4 regions of the Lysinibacillus sp. BNK-21 genome follow, and region 3 is predicted to be linked to each of the others. Evidence: a T-box and tRNA genes for the amino acid it is inferred to sense, from the RefSeq annotation. Region 3 holds a T-box; the other regions hold tRNA genes.

Region 1 (4,092 bases), 290 kb from region 3:
TGTTATAAATCTAAATATCAAGTAAATTAAAAAGTGCAGTAGATGTAAATTCATCTACTGCACTTAGTATGACCCGTACGGGATTCGAACCCGTGTTACCGCCGTGAAAGGGCGGTGTCTTAACCACTTGACCAACGGGCCCATGGCGGAGAAGGAGGGATTTGAACCCTCGCGCCGGTTACCCGACCTACACCCTTAGCAGGGGCGCCTCTTCAGCCTCTTGAGTACTTCCCCAAAATAAAAATGGCTCCGAAGGCAGGACTCGAACCTGCGACAACCTGATTAACAGTCAGGTGCTACTACCAACTGAGCTACTTCGGAATAATGGTGGGCCTAAATGGACTCGAACCATCGACCTCACGCTTATCAGGCGTGCGCTCTAACCAGCTGAGCTATAGGCCCTTGGAGCGGGTGATGGGAATCGAACCCACGACATCAGCTTGGAAGGCTGAGGTTTTACCATTAAACTACACCCGCATAAATGGTGGGTCAGGACGGAATCGAACCGCCGACACTTAGAGCTTCAATCTAATGCTCTACCAACTGAGCTACTGACCCATTTCGTCCATGCTAAGCTTGCTCACTCTTTTGCTTCTCATGACTTTTATCTTTAAAAATGGCGGTCCCGACCGGGATCGAACCGGCGATCTCCTGCGTGACAGGCAGGCATGTTAACCGCTACACCACGGGACCTTTTGGTTGCGGGGGCCGGATTTGAACCAACGACCTTCGGGTTATGAGCCCGACGAGCTACCACTGCTCCACCCCGCGATAATTTTATGTTGTTTCGAGTTTTTAAAGCACCATTTATAAAAATTTAAAACTGGAGGAGGTAGAGGGATTCGAACCCCCGCGCGGTGTTACCCGCCTGTCGGTTTTCAAGACCGATCCCTTCAGCCAGACTTGGGTATACCTCCGTTACAATATATAAATGGTGGACCTTGCAGGACTCGAACCTGCGACCGGACGGTTATGAGCCGTCTGCTCTAACCAACTGAGCTAAAGGTCCTTTAAGATGGCGGCAGAGGGGATCGAACCCCCGACCTTACGGGTATGAACCGTACGCTCTAGCCAGCTGAGCTACGCCGCCAGGATCTTTATACTGGTTAATTTACTTATGGTGGAGCCTAGCGGGATCGAACCGCTGACCTCCTGCGTGCAAGGCAGGCGCTCTCCCAGCTGAGCTAAGGCCCCATAATCTTTTTGGAAATGGTCGGGAAGACAGGATTCGAACCTGCGACCCCTTGGTCCCAAACCAAGTGCTCTACCAAGCTGAGCTACTTCCCGTTGTTCTTTTGGCGCGCCCGACAGGAGTCGAACCCATAACCTTCTGATCCGTAGTCAGACGCTCTATCCAATTGAGCTACGGGCGCATTTAAAATGGTGCCGAGGACCGGAATCGAACCGGTACGGTAGTCACCTACCGCAGGATTTTAAGTCCTGTGCGTCTGCCAGTTCCGCCACCCCGGCACATTTGGAGCGGAAGACGAGGTTCGAACTCGCGACCCCCACCTTGGCAAGGTGGTGTTCTACCACTGAACTACTTCCGCATGTGCATAAGCTTTTTTATCTGGCAATGAAAATAATGGTGCGGGTGAAGGGAGTCGAACCCCCACGCCTTGCGGCGCTAGATCCTAAGTCTAGTGCGTCTGCCAATTCCGCCACACCCGCTTATTATTATTTATAAATGGTGAGCCATGAAGGACTCGAACCTTCGACCCTCTGATTAAAAGTCAGATGCTCTACCAACTGAGCTAATGGCTCGAAAAAATGGTGCCGGCTATAGGAATCGAACCCACGACCTACTGATTACAAGTCAGTTGCTCTACCTGCTGAGCTAAACCGGCATATGGTGGAGGATGACGGGCTCGAACCGCCGACCCTCTGCTTGTAAGGCAGATGCTCTCCCAGCTGAGCTAATCCTCCTGGGTATTATGCCTAGCGACGTCCTACTCTCACAGGGGAAGCCCCCAACTACCATCGGCGCTAAAAAGCTTAACTTCCGTGTTCGGTATGGGAACGGGTGTGACCTCTTTGCCATCATCACTAGACTTTGTTATGTATCTTGTTTTGAAGTTGTTTACCTGTCCTTCAAGACAAGAATTATTGTATAACGTTTTCTAACATTGTGCAATACTTTTTTATAAAAAAAAGAAATTATTACTTTTTAAAGATATTTTTGTTAAGTAAGAGAAAATATTGCCCTGCAAAATATTATAGCAATTGTTGGTTCAAAAGAAAACAATTATTTTATTTGGCCGATATTATTAGCTTATAATCTATTTCACTACAAGTGAAGAATATAGATAATCCTTCACTCGTCTTTTCGTTAAATATTTGAAAGCTCTATTTTTAATTTTACAATATCCTCAAGTGTAGTGGAAGGTCCAAAAGATATTCTAAAAAATTGGCGTGCCGCTTCCAAAGAGAACCCCATTGATAGAATAGCCTTTGTTCCCGATTCACTATGAATATCACATGCACTACCTGTAGAGATACAGATTCCCACCTCATTTAACTTTAAAAGAACATATTGCCCCTCTACTTTTTCCATCATTACCCCACAAATATTAGGTAGTTGCTGTTTACACTCAACGAGCTGACATTTTTCAGGTAAATTATTTTCAAAATAATTTCTTAGCGTTTCATAATGTTGCAATTCATATTGATAGTTTTCAATTGCCGCGGCAAAGGCCACGATTGCAGGAGTATCTAATGTCCCCCCTCTAAGACCCCTCTCATGTGTCAAACCTGGTGTTAATGCAGGTACTCTGATTGCAGGGTTCAGATATATAGCACCACAGCCCTTTGGTCCGCCTATTTTATGAGCCGAGATGGTAATCGCATCTGCCCCTTGTGGTATAGCTAGTTTGCCAAATGATTGTACACAATCAACATGACAGAATATATTTGATTTTCTTGCCATCTTTACGATTTTCTCTACAGGCTGGATTGAACCAATTTCAGAATTGACATGTTGAATGGTAATCAAAGCAGTCTCTTCCCGGATTGCTTGTTGCAATTGCCCCAGATCAACACAACCATCCTTCTGCAAAGGTAATTTTGTTACAGTAAAGCCCTTTTTCTCAAGTGTATTCAAAGCCGCATGCACTGACGTATGCTCAGCTTGAGATGAAATAATGTGTTTTCCTTTTTTTGAGGCTAGCGCTAACGACAAGATGGCTATGAGATTTCCTTCTGTTCCACTACCCGTAAAAATTACGCCATCACTAGTTACACCTAGGGCTTGGGCTACAACCTCCCTTGATTGCTGGACAAAATAAAAAGCTTGTCCCCCTAAATCATGCAAACTCGCACTATTTCCATAATACCGTTGTGCCACCTCTACATATGCCTCAAGAGATTCCCTCATCATAGGTGATGTTGCAGCATAATCCATATAAATCATCGTCTTCTTCCTCTCTTGTTCATCAGGTCTTGTTTTCTTTTATATTTTATGTAAAGATAAGTGTCAAGACAACTGTAAAGAAGGTATAACAATGGATGTAAAGACAGACGTCCTTATAATTGGTAGTGGTATTGCTGCACTTCAGGCTGCTTTAGTGCTTGAAAAACATTTTCAAATACAAATTGTTACAAAATCATCTATATATATGAGTAGTTCTTATCGTGCACAAGGTGGGATTGCTGCTGTTACCAGTGAGGAGGATCATATTCAACATCATATTGCTGATACATTGAAAGCTGGAGAGTATCATCATGAGAAAAGGCATGTTAAAACACTTATAAAAGATGGCACTGAGATTATGCAAAACTATCTAAAGGATGGCCTCCCTGTTGATCGGCAGGTCGATGGAAAACCTGCTCTAGGACTTGAAGGAGCACATAGTCATCATCGTATTCTACATGCAGGTGGTGATCGTACTGGTCAGATTTTCATAGATTACTTGCTTCATAAACTTTCGCCCAAAACAAAGATCAATTGCTATGAAATGGCTTATGAGCTTTTACGGAATACAGATGGTGACTGTGTAGGAGTGCTAACTAAAGGAGAAAAAGGTACAAAACGTTATTTGGCTCATCATGTTATTTTAGCGACAGGTGGCGCAGGTGCCCTTTATTCAAGTACAT
Region 2 (4,092 bases), 3.1 Mb from region 3:
TGGTGGAGCGCTTAGAAGTGAGAATGCCGGTATGAGTAGCGAAAGACGGGTGAGAATCCCGTCCACCGTATGACTAAGGTTTCCTGAGGAAGGCTCGTCCGCTCAGGGTTAGTCGGGACCTAAGCCGAGGCCGATAGGCGTAGGCGATGGACAACAGGTTGATATTCCTGTACCACCTCCTCACCGTTTGAGAAATGGGGGGACGCAGTAGGATAGGGTAAGCGCGCCGTTGGTTGTGCGCGTCCAAGCAGTAAGGCGTGTGTGTAGGCAAATCCGCACACTGTAACGTTGAGCTGTGATGGCGAGTCCGTATGGACGAAGTTCCTGATTTCACACTGCCAAGAAAAGCCTCTATCGAGGTGAGAGGTGCCCGTACCGCAAACCGACACAGGTAGTCGAGGAGAGAATCCTAAGGTGTGCGAGAGAACTCTCGTTAAGGAACTCGGCAAAATGACCCCGTAACTTCGGGAGAAGGGGTGCTCTTGAGCGTGCAAGCGCATGAGAGCCGCAGTGAATAGGCCCAGGCGACTGTTTAGCAAAAACACAGGTCTCTGCAAAACCGTAAGGTGACGTATAGGGGCTGACGCCTGCCCGGTGCTGGAAGGTTAAGAGGAGTGGTTAGCGCAAGCGAAGCTGCGAATTGAAGCCCCAGTAAACGGCGGCCGTAACTATAACGGTCCTAAGGTAGCGAAATTCCTTGTCGGGTAAGTTCCGACCCGCACGAAAGGCGTAACGATCTGGGCACTGTCTCAACGAGAGACTCGGTGAAATTATAGTACCTGTGAAGATGCAGGTTACCCGCGACAGGACGGAAAGACCCCGTGGAGCTTTACTGTAGCCTGATATTGAATTTTGGTACAACTTGTACAGGATAGGTAGGAGCCAGAGATCTCGGAGCGCCAGCTTCGAAGGAGGCGTCGGTGGGATACTACCCTGGTTGTATTGAAATTCTAACCCATGCCCCTTAGCGGGGCAGGAGACAGTGTCAGGCGGACAGTTTGACTGGGGCGGTCGCCTCCTAAAAGGTAACGGAGGCGCCCAAAGGTTCCCTCAGAATGGTTGGAAATCATTCGTAGAGTGTAAAGGCACAAGGGAGCTTGACTGCGAGACCTACAAGTCGAGCAGGGTCGAAAGACGGGCTTAGTGATCCGGTGGTTCCGCATGGAAGGGCCATCGCTCAACGGATAAAAGCTACCCCGGGGATAACAGGCTTATCTCCCCCAAGAGTCCACATCGACGGGGAGGTTTGGCACCTCGATGTCGGCTCATCGCATCCTGGGGCTGTAGTCGGTCCCAAGGGTTGGGCTGTTCGCCCATTAAAGCGGTACGCGAGCTGGGTTCAGAACGTCGTGAGACAGTTCGGTCCCTATCCGTCGTGGGCGTAGGAAATTTGAGAGGAGCTGTCCTTAGTACGAGAGGACCGGGATGGACACACCGCTGGTGTACCAGTTGTCTTGCCAAAGGCATCGCTGGGTAGCTATGTGTGGACGGGATAAGTGCTGAAAGCATCTAAGCATGAAGCCCCCCTCAAGATGAGATTTCCCATTACGCAAGTAAGTAAGATCCCTCAAAGACGATGAGGTAGATAGGTTCGAGGTGGAAGTGTGGTGACACATGGAGCTGACGAATACTAATCGATCGAGGACTTAACCAAAAAAGTTTGAAACTTTCAATGTATCGTTTATCTAGTTTTGAAAGAATAAGTCTTTCAGCTGAATAAGTGAAGTGATGATGGCAAAGAGGTCACACCCGTTCCCATACCGAACACGGAAGTTAAGCTCTTTAGCGCCGATGGTAGTTGGGGGCTTCCCCCTGTGAGAGTAGGACGTCGCTTCGCTTATTTTTTGTGGAGGATTAGCTCAGCTGGGAGAGCACCTGCCTTACAAGCAGGGGGTCGGCGGTTCGAGCCCGTCATCCTCCACCATTTTGGTCCCGTGGTGTAGCGGTTAACATGCCTGCCTGTCACGCAGGAGATCGCCGGTTCGATCCCGGTCGGGACCGCCATTATTATTGCCGGTGTAGCTCAGTTGGTAGAGCAACTGACTTGTAATCAGTAGGTCGTGGGTTCGACTCCTATCGCCGGCACCATTCCCTTGGAGGGGTAGCGAAGTGGCTAAACGCGGCGGACTGTAAATCCGCTCCTTAGGGTTCGGCGGTTCGAATCCGTCCCCCTCCACCATTTTAGGGGCATAGTTCAACGGTAGAATAGAGGTCTCCAAAACCTTTGGTGTGGGTTCGATTCCTACTGCCCCTGCCAGGTATTGAGGTACTCGTTCATAATACAGCTAATATAATCTATATAGTGGCGATTGTGGCGAAGTGGTTAACGCATCGGATTGTGGTTCCGACATTCGTGGGTTCGATTCCCATCAGTCGCCCCATTTTAAAATTGGGGTATAGCCAAGCGGTAAGGCAACGGATTTTGATTCCGTCATGCCTAGGTTCGAATCCTAGTACCCCAGCCATTTTTAATTTCACGAGCCATTAGCTCAGTTGGTAGAGCATCTGACTTTTAATCAGAGGGTCGAAGGTTCGAGTCCTTCATGGCTCATCATTTTTTAATTAACATGCGCCCGTAGCTCAATTGGATAGAGCGTCTGACTACGGATCAGAAGGTTATGGGTTCGACTCCTGTCGGGCGCGCCAATAAAATCATGTTTACGGAATGTAGCTCAGCTTGGTAGAGCACTTGGTTTGGGACCAAGGGGTCGTAGGTTCGAATCCTGTCATTCCGACCATCTTTCATGATAAATGGGGCCTTAGCTCAGCTGGGAGAGCGCCTGCCTTGCACGCAGGAGGTCAGCGGTTCGATCCCGCTAGGCTCCACCATTGTAATATTTTTGGAGGTATACCCAAGTCTGGCTGAAGGGATCGGTCTTGAAAACCGACAGGCGGGTAACACCGCGCGGGGGTTCGAATCCCTCTACCTCCTCCATTTTTCGGGTCAGTAGCTCAGTTGGTAGAGCATTAGATTGAAGCTCTAAGTGTCGGCGGTTCGATTCCGTCCTGACCCACCATTATTGCGGGTGTAGTTTAATGGTAAAACCTCAGCCTTCCAAGCTGATGTCGTGAGTTCGATTCTCATCACCCGCTCCAAAATGGGCCTATAGCTCAGCTGGTTAGAGCGCACGCCTGATAAGCGTGAGGTCGATGGTTCGAGTCCATTTAGGCCCATATTATTCCGAAGTAGCTCAGTTGGTAGTAGCACCTGACTGTTAATCAGGTTGTCGCAGGTTCGAGTCCTGCCTTCGGAGCCACGGCCCGTTGGTCAAGTGGTTAAGACACCGCCCTTTCACGGCGGTAACACGGGTTCGAATCCCGTACGGGTCATCAAGCATGTAGCACAGATGTGTGTTACATGCTTTTTTCTATTCTCCTGTTCTTTAAACGATAAAAGATAATGCAATAGCAGAAAAAGGCCTATTTGCAAGGTGAGGGACTGAATTTAATTCCCCTAGCATCTTACTATGGGCTCCTATAAGCCGTTTCACTTACCACGTACACTTCCATGGTCAATACTTTTGTGAAGGCTGCTTGACTTCTCTAGTATAGCGATACAGGCGAAATCCTGGCCAGAGAATTTGTGAAACTGGTTCTGCTCTATGCGAAAGCGAAGCAACAGCAGCAAGTAAGTAGCCCAGAACGTATAGCTTTTTCACCATTTACAAAAATTCTATTGATTTCTTTGTTCTACACCCCCCTGAAAAAGGCTACATGACTACTGTAGCCTTTTTATAATAATTAATATCTTTCTCCCTTACATTCTCTTACGAAAGAGAGTCTATAGAGTAAATATGAACAAACTATTTCATATATAAAATATGTATGTTTTTTCAATTACTATTTTCATGGTGCTTGTTGTTTTGTTCCTCTAATATGAGGATAAGTGGAGGAATCGATATGAATATACAGGAGATACAGCAATTTTTAAGTCTATATCAGACAGAACAAAATGAATCAGAACTTTGGTTAAAGAATAGATTACAGGCAGTTAAGGATGCAGGTGAATATCACCCAACAACAGAGGAGCTAGTTTTTGGCGCACGTGTGGCATGGCGAAATAGCAATAAGTGTATTGGACGTCTATTTTGG
Region 3 (4,092 bases):
CCATAGTAGAAAACGGCCATAGTGCTGAAGAGAACCATGTATCTAGTACATCTTCATCTTGCGTCCAGTTTTCTGCATCTGCTGGGGCTTCTTTACCTACGTATATTTCGCCTGTTTCATTATGGTACCAGGCTGGGATTTGATGGCCCCACCATAATTGACGAGAAATACACCAATCGCGTATATTCTCCATCCAGCGGGAATATGTGTTTTCAAAACGAGCAGGAACAAAGTTTACTTTCCCTTCTTCGTCCTTTTGCAGCTCTAGGGAAGCATCAGCAAGTGGTTGCATTTTAACGAACCATTGTGCTGAAAGATATGGCTCAACAACAGCACCAGAACGTTCAGAGTGTCCTACTGAATGCATATGCTCTTCAATGCGAATTAACACACCTGCTTCTTGTAAATCAGCAACAATTTGCTTGCGGCATTCGAAGCGATCCATTCCTTTATATTTGCCAGCAAGATCATTCATTGTGCCGTCTTCATTCATTACTAGAATGCGCTCTAGATTATGACGATTACCAACTTCAAAGTCGTTCGGATCATGGGCTGGTGTCATTTTTACAACCCCAGTACCAAATTCCATATCAACGTACTCATCAGCAACAATTGGAATTTCGCGACCTACAATCGGTAAAATAACGTTTTTACCAATTAAGTGCTGGTAACGCTCATCGTTCGGGTGAACAGCTACCCCAGAGTCACCAAGCATGGTTTCGGGACGTGTTGTAGCAACTTCTACATAGCCAGAGCCATCAGCTAATGGATATTTCATATGATAGAAGGCACCTTGCACATCCTGATAAATTACCTCGATATCAGATAATGCTGTTTTTGCTGCTGGGTCCCAGTTGATAATACGTTCACCACGATAAATTAAACCTTTTTCATATAACTGAACAAAAACTGTTTTTACGGCATCTGAAAGACCTTTGTCTAATGTGAAACGTTCACGTGTATAATCTAATCCAAGACCAAGCTTTGCCCATTGATCACGAATATGTCCAGCATACTCTTCTTTCCATTCCCATGTTTTTTCGAGGAATTTTTCACGTCCTAAATCATAACGTGTAATATTATCCTCACGCAGCTTGGCTTCTACTTTTGCCTGTGTTGCTATACCAGCATGGTCCATACCTGGCAACCATAGGGCATCATAGCCTTGCATGCGTTTCATACGAATGAGAATATCTTGCAATGTTGTATCCCAAGCATGACCAAGGTGTAATTTACCTGTTACGTTCGGTGGTGGAATAACGATTGAATAGGGCTTTTTCCCACTTTCAGGCTGTGCCTCGAAGAACTTCCCTTGTAACCACCATTCATAGCGACCAGCTTCAATGGACTGTGGGTCATATTTAGTTGGCATTGAAATGTTTTCTGTCATATTGACTCCTCCTATTGTTTGAAAACTGTTGGTAAAGAAATACTATTTATTTTTTACCCAATAAAAAAACTCCTCTCGTCTAAAAGGACGAAGGAGTTTTAGTTCGCGGTACCACCTTTAATTCCAGCAGGGTTAAGATAAATATTAAATAACATATTTTCTCAGCCTATTCTACTGGCTCTCAATTCGGTAACGGTGTTTAACCGGCTTTAACTACTATTAGTTCACTAAAGCTGCTCAAGGGCTACCTTCAATTTCGTACAAATAGAAACTTCTCAGCTACCGTTTCCTCTCTGAAAATGTAGTCAAAATTTACTCTTCCCTATCATAGCATCTGTATTTGATTTTCCTTATTGTACCGCAGGATCGTGTCATTTTTCAAGTGATTTAGTCATCTTTTAGTAAGAGGAAAGTAAATAGAAAAGGAAGTGACAATTCAAATGCGACGACGCAAGTATAACCCTTGGCTTTTACCACCTTGGCTACGACAAGTTCGTTTTTATTGCAGAACCATCATCGTGCCGATTTGTGCTTTTCAGTTTATCCGTGTCATTATTGTGCCAACATCAGGTGATTTAGTCTTCTTATTACTCCTGCTTCTTCTCTGCTATTTACTTTTGAAAGACATCATTTGAAACACGAACTTTAAGCGGTGTATATTCTTCTGTTAGATCCCAAATCATAGAAGGCACTTCATGCCAAGTACTGGATTCGCGTACAACAATATGGCTTGAGGATTCTCTTAATACAGCTTTTTGGTCAACTGTTGTAGAATTCTCTTGGCGTGAAGCTGCTGCTACTGCGGCAGGTTGTTTCACTTGAACACTTTCTTCAATTGCAGCCAATGTCTCCTCTTGTTCGAAAGCATGTGTTGATAGGTGCGGATTGTCTAACACATCTTTTTCAACAACAGGTTCATATTCATTGAAAGCACTTGTGACTGTCCACTCAAGCTGACACATCTGATTTGTTAGACTAGGGCGAATATCCTTGACCATTAAATCTTTGACATCTGATTCTTTTGGTAAATCCACATGTAAAGGAACGGCATACTCAAAATAACCAGTATCTCCTTGAATATCAAGGGCATCAATTGTAATTAAATCTTCATTTTCCGCAAATGCTTGCATATCTTGAAAATCAAAGCGAACGTGTGCGGTGATATGATAGATGCCCATAAGTCGCAAAGAATCCTCTAACTGCATTGCCTGCCACTGTGGCTTAATTTGAACAGCTGCTATTTCAGTTGGGCAGCCATATCCAGGAAAACAAAATGTTTCGCGCATATTCCAAGTTTTGTGTTCGATAATAATCCCTCCCTTTGCATCATATGACGATTTGAAGGATAGTATGCTAGGATGTTGCCATTTGAACAGAGTTAAAAATAGATACTACTAAAAAAATGGCATGCTAGAAGTAATAGTCTAGCATGCCATTCCCATGGATGTTCATTAAACATTTACTAATTTAATTTTATTAGCTACACGATCTGTTAGCATTTGTGTTGCCTTTGGTACGATCGGTTTAAAAATTGGATTGAGAACAGGGCCAGCTAACCCGCCTGCAATGACTTCTAAGAATCCTGTCATTTTAGTATTTTCAGCGTCGATACTTTCTGCGAGGAAATAGCCATTTCCTGTGAAGTTATCAGAAAGCCCCTTTAATTCAAATGTAACTTTTGATGGTGCTATCCATTCTAAGATTGTAATTTCTACTTCAACTGTTTTTTTCAAAACGCCAACATTGCCTTTAAAAGTCCAAGTGGAGTGTTTCTCATCAATCATTTCATGTGCATTATAACCAGGGACAAGCTTTGCCCATTTTTCCATATCACTAACGAAATCCCATACATGTTCAATCCCTACGGGTACTTCGACCGTGTGTGTGCCTGTTGCCATATCAATTCACTACTTTCTTTTATGAATAGCTATATTATAAACGATATCGCCCACAATTTGGCTATGCTGAAAGATGTAATTTTGACAAAAGCAGGTCCTTCATCCAGTATAGTTGAGCTTACTTACTAGTAAATATATGCTATTGTTCCTTTTTACTCATGTATTCCTCAAGCACTATAATGCCTTCTGCTTAATCCATTAAAAAAGGTAATGTCAATGGGATATAAAGCAATTTTACAAAGCGAGGGTTTATTCCGTTCCGCTAGCATCCTTTCCAGGGGGGCGTTCGTGAGTGACAACACCTCTACATAAAATGAGTAGTGAACACTTTTACTTTATTTGAAAACCTTGCTATTAAGAATCATTTTTATGGGGTGAAGTGGAAGGTGCTTGAATCCCTTGGGATAGCTAAAGAGGTGAGCCACAGGAAAGCAAGTAGCCTACAACGGAAACCATTTTCACCTTTCGCAAAAATTCTAGTGATGGTTTTGTTTTCAACAGCAGAAGAGCATGCTAGAAATAATTCTAGCATGCTCTATCAAATTTTATTGCGCTAATTGCGCAAATACTTTATGGAATGCTGCCACTGTTGTCGCAATGTGCTCTTCCGTGTGAGCTGTTGAGATGAATAGTCCCTCGAATTGAGAAGGAGGTAAGAAAATACCTTCCTCTGCCATTAGACGGAAATATTCAGCGAATAATTGTAAATCTGATGTTTTAGCAGAAGCAAAATCAATGACATCTTCATTCGTGAAGAAGAAGCCAATCATAGAGCCTGCACGATTAACAGTGTGCGGGATATTA
Region 4 (4,092 bases), 660 kb from region 3:
TTCCGCCACACCGGCATAATGGAGATAAAAAAAATCGGATAAACCGATTAACAGTTAAAATATGGAGGCGGCAACCGGATTTGAACCGGTGATAAGGGTGTTGCAGACCCGTGCCTTACCACTTGGCTATGCCGCCGTCATACATGGAGCGGAAGACGAGGTTCGAACTCGCGACCCCCACCTTGGCAAGGTGGTGTTCTACCACTGAACTACTTCCGCAAAAATGGCTGGGGTACTAGGATTCGAACCTAGGCATGACGGAATCAAAATCCGTTGCCTTACCGCTTGGCTATACCCCAACAATGGGGCGACTGATGGGAATCGAACCCACGAATGCCGGAACCACAATCCGGTGCGTTAACCACTTCGCCACAATCGCCATTGTATTATGATGTTTATTAATTTTATATGAGATGGGGCGACTGATGGGAATCGAACCCACGAATGCCGGAACCACAATCCGGTGCGTTAACCACTTCGCCACAATCGCCATAAAATTAATTGGCAGGGGCAGTAGGAATCGAACCCACACCAAAGGTTTTGGAGACCTCTATTCTACCGTTGAACTATGCCCCTAAAATAATAAAACTGGTGGAGGGGGACGGATTCGAACCGCCGAACCCTAAGGAGCGGATTTACAGTCCGCCGCGTTTAGCCACTTCGCTACCCCTCCGGGAATATCTGGTGCCGGCTATAGGAATCGAACCCACGACCTACTGATTACAAGTCAGTTGCTCTACCTGCTGAGCTAAACCGGCAAAAAAATAAGATGGGTCAGGACGGAATCGAACCGCCGACACTTAGAGCTTCAATCTAATGCTCTACCAACTGAGCTACTGACCCATATTTTAAAATAAATGGCGGTCCCGACCGGGATCGAACCGGCGATCTCCTGCGTGACAGGCAGGCATGTTAACCGCTACACCACGGGACCATTTGGTTGCGGGGGCTGGATTTGAACCAACGACCTTCGGGTTATGAGCCCGACGAGCTACCACTGCTCCACCCCGCGATAATACTATAATATTGTTAAAATAATGGTGGAGGATGACGGGCTCGAACCGCCGACCCTCTGCTTGTAAGGCAGATGCTCTCCCAGCTGAGCTAATCCTCCATCTGGGTATTGAATTGGTGACCCCTACGGGATTCGAACCCGTGTTACCGCCGTGAAAGGGCGGTGTCTTAACCACTTGACCAAGGGGCCATCGTTTGGAACACATCAAAGTGCTGGCGGAGAGTAAGGGATTTGAACCCTTGAGACAGTGTTAACCGCCTACACGATTTCCAATCGTGCTCCTTCGGCCACTCGGACAACTCTCCAAGAATGGCTCCGAAGGCAGGACTCGAACCTGCGACAACCTGATTAACAGTCAGGTGCTACTACCAACTGAGCTACTTCGGAATAATTTTAGTATATAGCCTAGCGACGTCCTACTCTCACAGGGGGAAGCCCCCAACTACCATCGGCGCTAAAGAGCTTAACTTCCGTGTTCGGTATGGGAACGGGTGTGACCTCTTTGCCATCATCACTAGACTATTTGAAAGACAATACTTATTATAACATATCTTATAAAAATTACAAGTATATTCTAATATTTTATTCTTTCAAAACTGGATAAACGGTGCATTGAATGTTTCAAACTTTTTTGGTTAAGTCCTCGATCGATTAGTATTCGTCAGCTCCATGTGTCACCACACTTCCACCTCGAACCTATCTACCTCATCGTCTTTGAGGGATCTTACTTACTTGCGTAATGGGAAATCTCATCTTGAGGGGGGCTTCATGCTTAGATGCTTTCAGCACTTATCCCGTCCACACATAGCTACCCAGCGATGCCTTTGGCAAGACAACTGGTACACCAGCGGTGTGTCCATCCCGGTCCTCTCGTACTAAGGACAGCTCCTCTCAAATTTCCTACGCCCACGACGGATAGGGACCGAACTGTCTCACGACGTTCTGAACCCAGCTCGCGTACCGCTTTAATGGGCGAACAGCCCAACCCTTGGGACCGACTACAGCCCCAGGATGCGATGAGCCGACATCGAGGTGCCAAACCTCCCCGTCGATGTGGACTCTTGGGGGAGATAAGCCTGTTATCCCCGGGGTAGCTTTTATCCGTTGAGCGATGGCCCTTCCATGCGGAACCACCGGATCACTAAGCCCGTCTTTCGACCCTGCTCGACTTGTAGGTCTCGCAGTCAAGCTCCCTTGTGCCTTTACACTCTACGAATGATTTCCAACCATTCTGAGGGAACCTTTGGGCGCCTCCGTTACCTTTTAGGAGGCGACCGCCCCAGTCAAACTGTCCGCCTGACACTGTCTCCTGCCCCGCTAAGGGGCATGGGTTAGAATTTCAATACAACCAGGGTAGTATCCCACCGACGCCTCCTTCGAAGCTGGCGCTCCGAGATCTCTGGCTCCTACCTATCCTGTACAAGTTGTACCAAAATTCAATATCAGGCTACAGTAAAGCTCCACGGGGTCTTTCCGTCCTGTCGCGGGTAACCTGCATCTTCACAGGTACTATAATTTCACCGAGTCTCTCGTTGAGACAGTGCCCAGATCGTTACGCCTTTCGTGCGGGTCGGAACTTACCCGACAAGGAATTTCGCTACCTTAGGACCGTTATAGTTACGGCCGCCGTTTACTGGGGCTTCAATTCGCAGCTTCGCTTGCGCTAACCACTCCTCTTAACCTTCCAGCACCGGGCAGGCGTCAGCCCCTATACGTCACCTTACGGTTTTGCAGAGACCTGTGTTTTTGCTAAACAGTCGCCTGGGCCTATTCACTGCGGCTCTCATGCGCTTGCACGCTCAAGAGCACCCCTTCTCCCGAAGTTACGGGGTCATTTTGCCGAGTTCCTTAACGAGAGTTCTCTCGCACACCTTAGGATTCTCTCCTCGACTACCTGTGTCGGTTTGCGGTACGGGCACCTCTCACCTCGATAGAGGCTTTTCTTGGCAGTGTGAAATCAGGAACTTCGTCCATACGGACTCGCCATCACAGCTCAACGTTACAGTGTGCGGATTTGCCTACACACACGCCTTACTGCTTGGACGCGCACAACCAACGGCGCGCTTACCCTATCCTACTGCGTCCCCCCATTTCTCAAACGGTGAGGAGGTGGTACAGGAATATCAACCTGTTGTCCATCGCCTACGCCTATCGGCCTCGGCTTAGGTCCCGACTAACCCTGAGCGGACGAGCCTTCCTCAGGAAACCTTAGTCATACGGTGGACGGGATTCTCACCCGTCTTTCGCTACTCATACCGGCATTCTCACTTCTAAGCGCTCCACCAGTCCTTCCGATCTGACTTCAACGCACTTAGAACGCTCTCCTACCACTGACATCGTAGATGTCAATCCACAGCTTCGGTGAATCGTTTAGCCCCGATACATTTTCGGCGCAGCGTCACTCGACCAGTGAGCTATTACGCACTCTTTAAATGATGGCTGCTTCTAAGCCAACATCCTGGTTGTCTGTGCAACGCCACATCCTTTTCCACTTAACGATTACTTTGGGACCTTAGCTGGTGGTCTGGGCTGTTTCCCTTTTGACTACGGATCTTATCACTCGCAGTCTGACTCCCGTGTATAAATATCTGGCATTCGGAGTTTGTCTGAATTCGGTAAACCGGGATGGCCCCCTAGTCCAAACAGTGCTCTACCTCCAGTATTCTCATCACGAGGCTAGCCCTAAAGCTATTTCGGAGAGAACCAGCTATCTCCAAGTTCGATTGGAATTTCTCCGCTACCCACACCTCATCCCCGCACTTTTCAACGTGCGTGGGTTCGGGCCTCCAGTAAGTGTTACCTCACCTTCACCCTGGACATGGGTAGATCACCTGGTTTCGGGTCTACGACCACGTACTATTTCGCCCTATTCAGACTCGCTTTCGCTGCGGCTCCGCCTTCTAAAGCTTAACCTCGCACGTAATCGTAACTCGCCGGTTCATTCTACAAAAGGCACGCTATCACCCATTAACGGGCTCTAACTACTTGTAGGCACACGGTTTCAGGATCTCTTTCACTCCCCTTCCGGGGTGCTTTTCACCTTTCCCTCACGGTACTGGTTCACTATCGGTCACTAG

The links. A T-box is a leader RNA that pairs with one kind of tRNA and senses whether it is charged. The one in region 3 lies ahead of ACMGGO_RS05980 (valine--tRNA ligase), so its partner is inferred to be a tRNA-Val.
Region 1: it has a tRNA-Val gene. The T-box ahead of ACMGGO_RS05980 (valine--tRNA ligase) is inferred to sense a tRNA for this amino acid. The anticodon was not compared.
Region 2: it has a tRNA-Val gene. The T-box ahead of ACMGGO_RS05980 (valine--tRNA ligase) is inferred to sense a tRNA for this amino acid. The anticodon was not compared.
Region 4: it has a tRNA-Val gene. The T-box ahead of ACMGGO_RS05980 (valine--tRNA ligase) is inferred to sense a tRNA for this amino acid. The anticodon was not compared.

The regions. Positions count from the first base shown of each region.
Region 1 covers NZ_JBLQTS010000001.1:897,913-902,004, reverse strand. Annotated here, with positions in the region: tRNA gene ACMGGO_RS04615 (tRNA-Glu) at 70-141, opposite strand; tRNA gene ACMGGO_RS04610 (tRNA-Ser) at 144-234, opposite strand; tRNA gene ACMGGO_RS04605 (tRNA-Asn) at 245-321, opposite strand; tRNA gene ACMGGO_RS04600 (tRNA-Ile) at 326-402, opposite strand; tRNA gene ACMGGO_RS04595 (tRNA-Gly) at 404-477, opposite strand; tRNA gene ACMGGO_RS04590 (tRNA-Phe) at 483-558, opposite strand; tRNA gene ACMGGO_RS04585 (tRNA-Asp) at 618-693, opposite strand; tRNA gene ACMGGO_RS04580 (tRNA-Met) at 697-771, opposite strand; tRNA gene ACMGGO_RS04575 (tRNA-Ser) at 825-917, opposite strand; tRNA gene ACMGGO_RS04570 (tRNA-Ile) at 933-1,009, opposite strand; tRNA gene ACMGGO_RS04565 (tRNA-Met) at 1,017-1,090, opposite strand; tRNA gene ACMGGO_RS04560 (tRNA-Ala) at 1,119-1,194, opposite strand; tRNA gene ACMGGO_RS04555 (tRNA-Pro) at 1,211-1,287, opposite strand; tRNA gene ACMGGO_RS04550 (tRNA-Arg) at 1,297-1,373, opposite strand; tRNA gene ACMGGO_RS04545 (tRNA-Leu) at 1,382-1,470, opposite strand; tRNA gene ACMGGO_RS04540 (tRNA-Gly) at 1,476-1,550, opposite strand; tRNA gene ACMGGO_RS04535 (tRNA-Leu) at 1,587-1,671, opposite strand; tRNA gene ACMGGO_RS04530 (tRNA-Lys) at 1,689-1,764, opposite strand; tRNA gene ACMGGO_RS04525 (tRNA-Thr) at 1,772-1,847, opposite strand; tRNA gene ACMGGO_RS04520 (tRNA-Val) at 1,851-1,926, opposite strand; rRNA gene rrf (5S ribosomal RNA) at 1,937-2,051, opposite strand; gene ACMGGO_RS04510 (cysteine desulfurase family protein) at 2,330-3,400, opposite strand; gene nadB (L-aspartate oxidase) at 3,501-4,092, shown strand, end outside.
Region 2 covers NZ_JBLQTS010000001.1:4,277,200-4,281,291, reverse strand. Annotated here, with positions in the region: rRNA gene ACMGGO_RS21540 (23S ribosomal RNA) at 1-1,654, shown strand, start outside; rRNA gene rrf (5S ribosomal RNA) at 1,722-1,837, shown strand; tRNA gene ACMGGO_RS21530 (tRNA-Val) at 1,849-1,924, shown strand; tRNA gene ACMGGO_RS21525 (tRNA-Asp) at 1,929-2,004, shown strand; tRNA gene ACMGGO_RS21520 (tRNA-Thr) at 2,013-2,088, shown strand; tRNA gene ACMGGO_RS21515 (tRNA-Tyr) at 2,096-2,179, shown strand; tRNA gene ACMGGO_RS21510 (tRNA-Trp) at 2,184-2,257, shown strand; tRNA gene ACMGGO_RS21505 (tRNA-His) at 2,306-2,381, shown strand; tRNA gene ACMGGO_RS21500 (tRNA-Gln) at 2,391-2,465, shown strand; tRNA gene ACMGGO_RS21495 (tRNA-Lys) at 2,479-2,551, shown strand; tRNA gene ACMGGO_RS21490 (tRNA-Arg) at 2,570-2,646, shown strand; tRNA gene ACMGGO_RS21485 (tRNA-Pro) at 2,662-2,738, shown strand; tRNA gene ACMGGO_RS21480 (tRNA-Ala) at 2,754-2,829, shown strand; tRNA gene ACMGGO_RS21475 (tRNA-Ser) at 2,843-2,935, shown strand; tRNA gene ACMGGO_RS21470 (tRNA-Phe) at 2,942-3,017, shown strand; tRNA gene ACMGGO_RS21465 (tRNA-Gly) at 3,023-3,096, shown strand; tRNA gene ACMGGO_RS21460 (tRNA-Ile) at 3,101-3,174, shown strand; tRNA gene ACMGGO_RS21455 (tRNA-Asn) at 3,181-3,257, shown strand; tRNA gene ACMGGO_RS21450 (tRNA-Glu) at 3,259-3,330, shown strand; gene ACMGGO_RS21445 (nitric oxide synthase oxygenase) at 3,901-4,092, shown strand, end outside.
Region 3 covers NZ_JBLQTS010000001.1:1,190,690-1,194,781, reverse strand. Annotated here, with positions in the region: gene ACMGGO_RS05980 (valine--tRNA ligase) at 1-1,390, opposite strand, end outside; T-box leader at 1,471-1,728, opposite strand; gene ACMGGO_RS05975 (valyl-tRNA synthetase) at 2,002-2,676, opposite strand; gene ACMGGO_RS05970 (CoxG family protein) at 2,842-3,288, opposite strand; gene hemL (glutamate-1-semialdehyde 2,1-aminomutase) at 3,834-4,092, opposite strand, start outside.
Region 4 covers NZ_JBLQTS010000001.1:531,554-535,645, reverse strand. Annotated here, with positions in the region: tRNA gene ACMGGO_RS02695 (tRNA-Leu) at 1-15, opposite strand, end outside; tRNA gene ACMGGO_RS02690 (tRNA-Cys) at 63-136, opposite strand; tRNA gene ACMGGO_RS02685 (tRNA-Gly) at 145-219, opposite strand; tRNA gene ACMGGO_RS02680 (tRNA-Gln) at 225-299, opposite strand; tRNA gene ACMGGO_RS02675 (tRNA-His) at 304-379, opposite strand; tRNA gene ACMGGO_RS02670 (tRNA-His) at 415-490, opposite strand; tRNA gene ACMGGO_RS02665 (tRNA-Trp) at 503-576, opposite strand; tRNA gene ACMGGO_RS02660 (tRNA-Tyr) at 590-673, opposite strand; tRNA gene ACMGGO_RS02655 (tRNA-Thr) at 683-758, opposite strand; tRNA gene ACMGGO_RS02650 (tRNA-Phe) at 771-843, opposite strand; tRNA gene ACMGGO_RS02645 (tRNA-Asp) at 859-934, opposite strand; tRNA gene ACMGGO_RS02640 (tRNA-Met) at 938-1,012, opposite strand; tRNA gene ACMGGO_RS02635 (tRNA-Val) at 1,039-1,114, opposite strand; tRNA gene ACMGGO_RS02630 (tRNA-Glu) at 1,130-1,204, opposite strand; tRNA gene ACMGGO_RS02625 (tRNA-Ser) at 1,229-1,320, opposite strand; tRNA gene ACMGGO_RS02620 (tRNA-Asn) at 1,326-1,402, opposite strand; rRNA gene rrf (5S ribosomal RNA) at 1,419-1,534, opposite strand; rRNA gene ACMGGO_RS02610 (23S ribosomal RNA) at 1,647-4,092, opposite strand, start outside.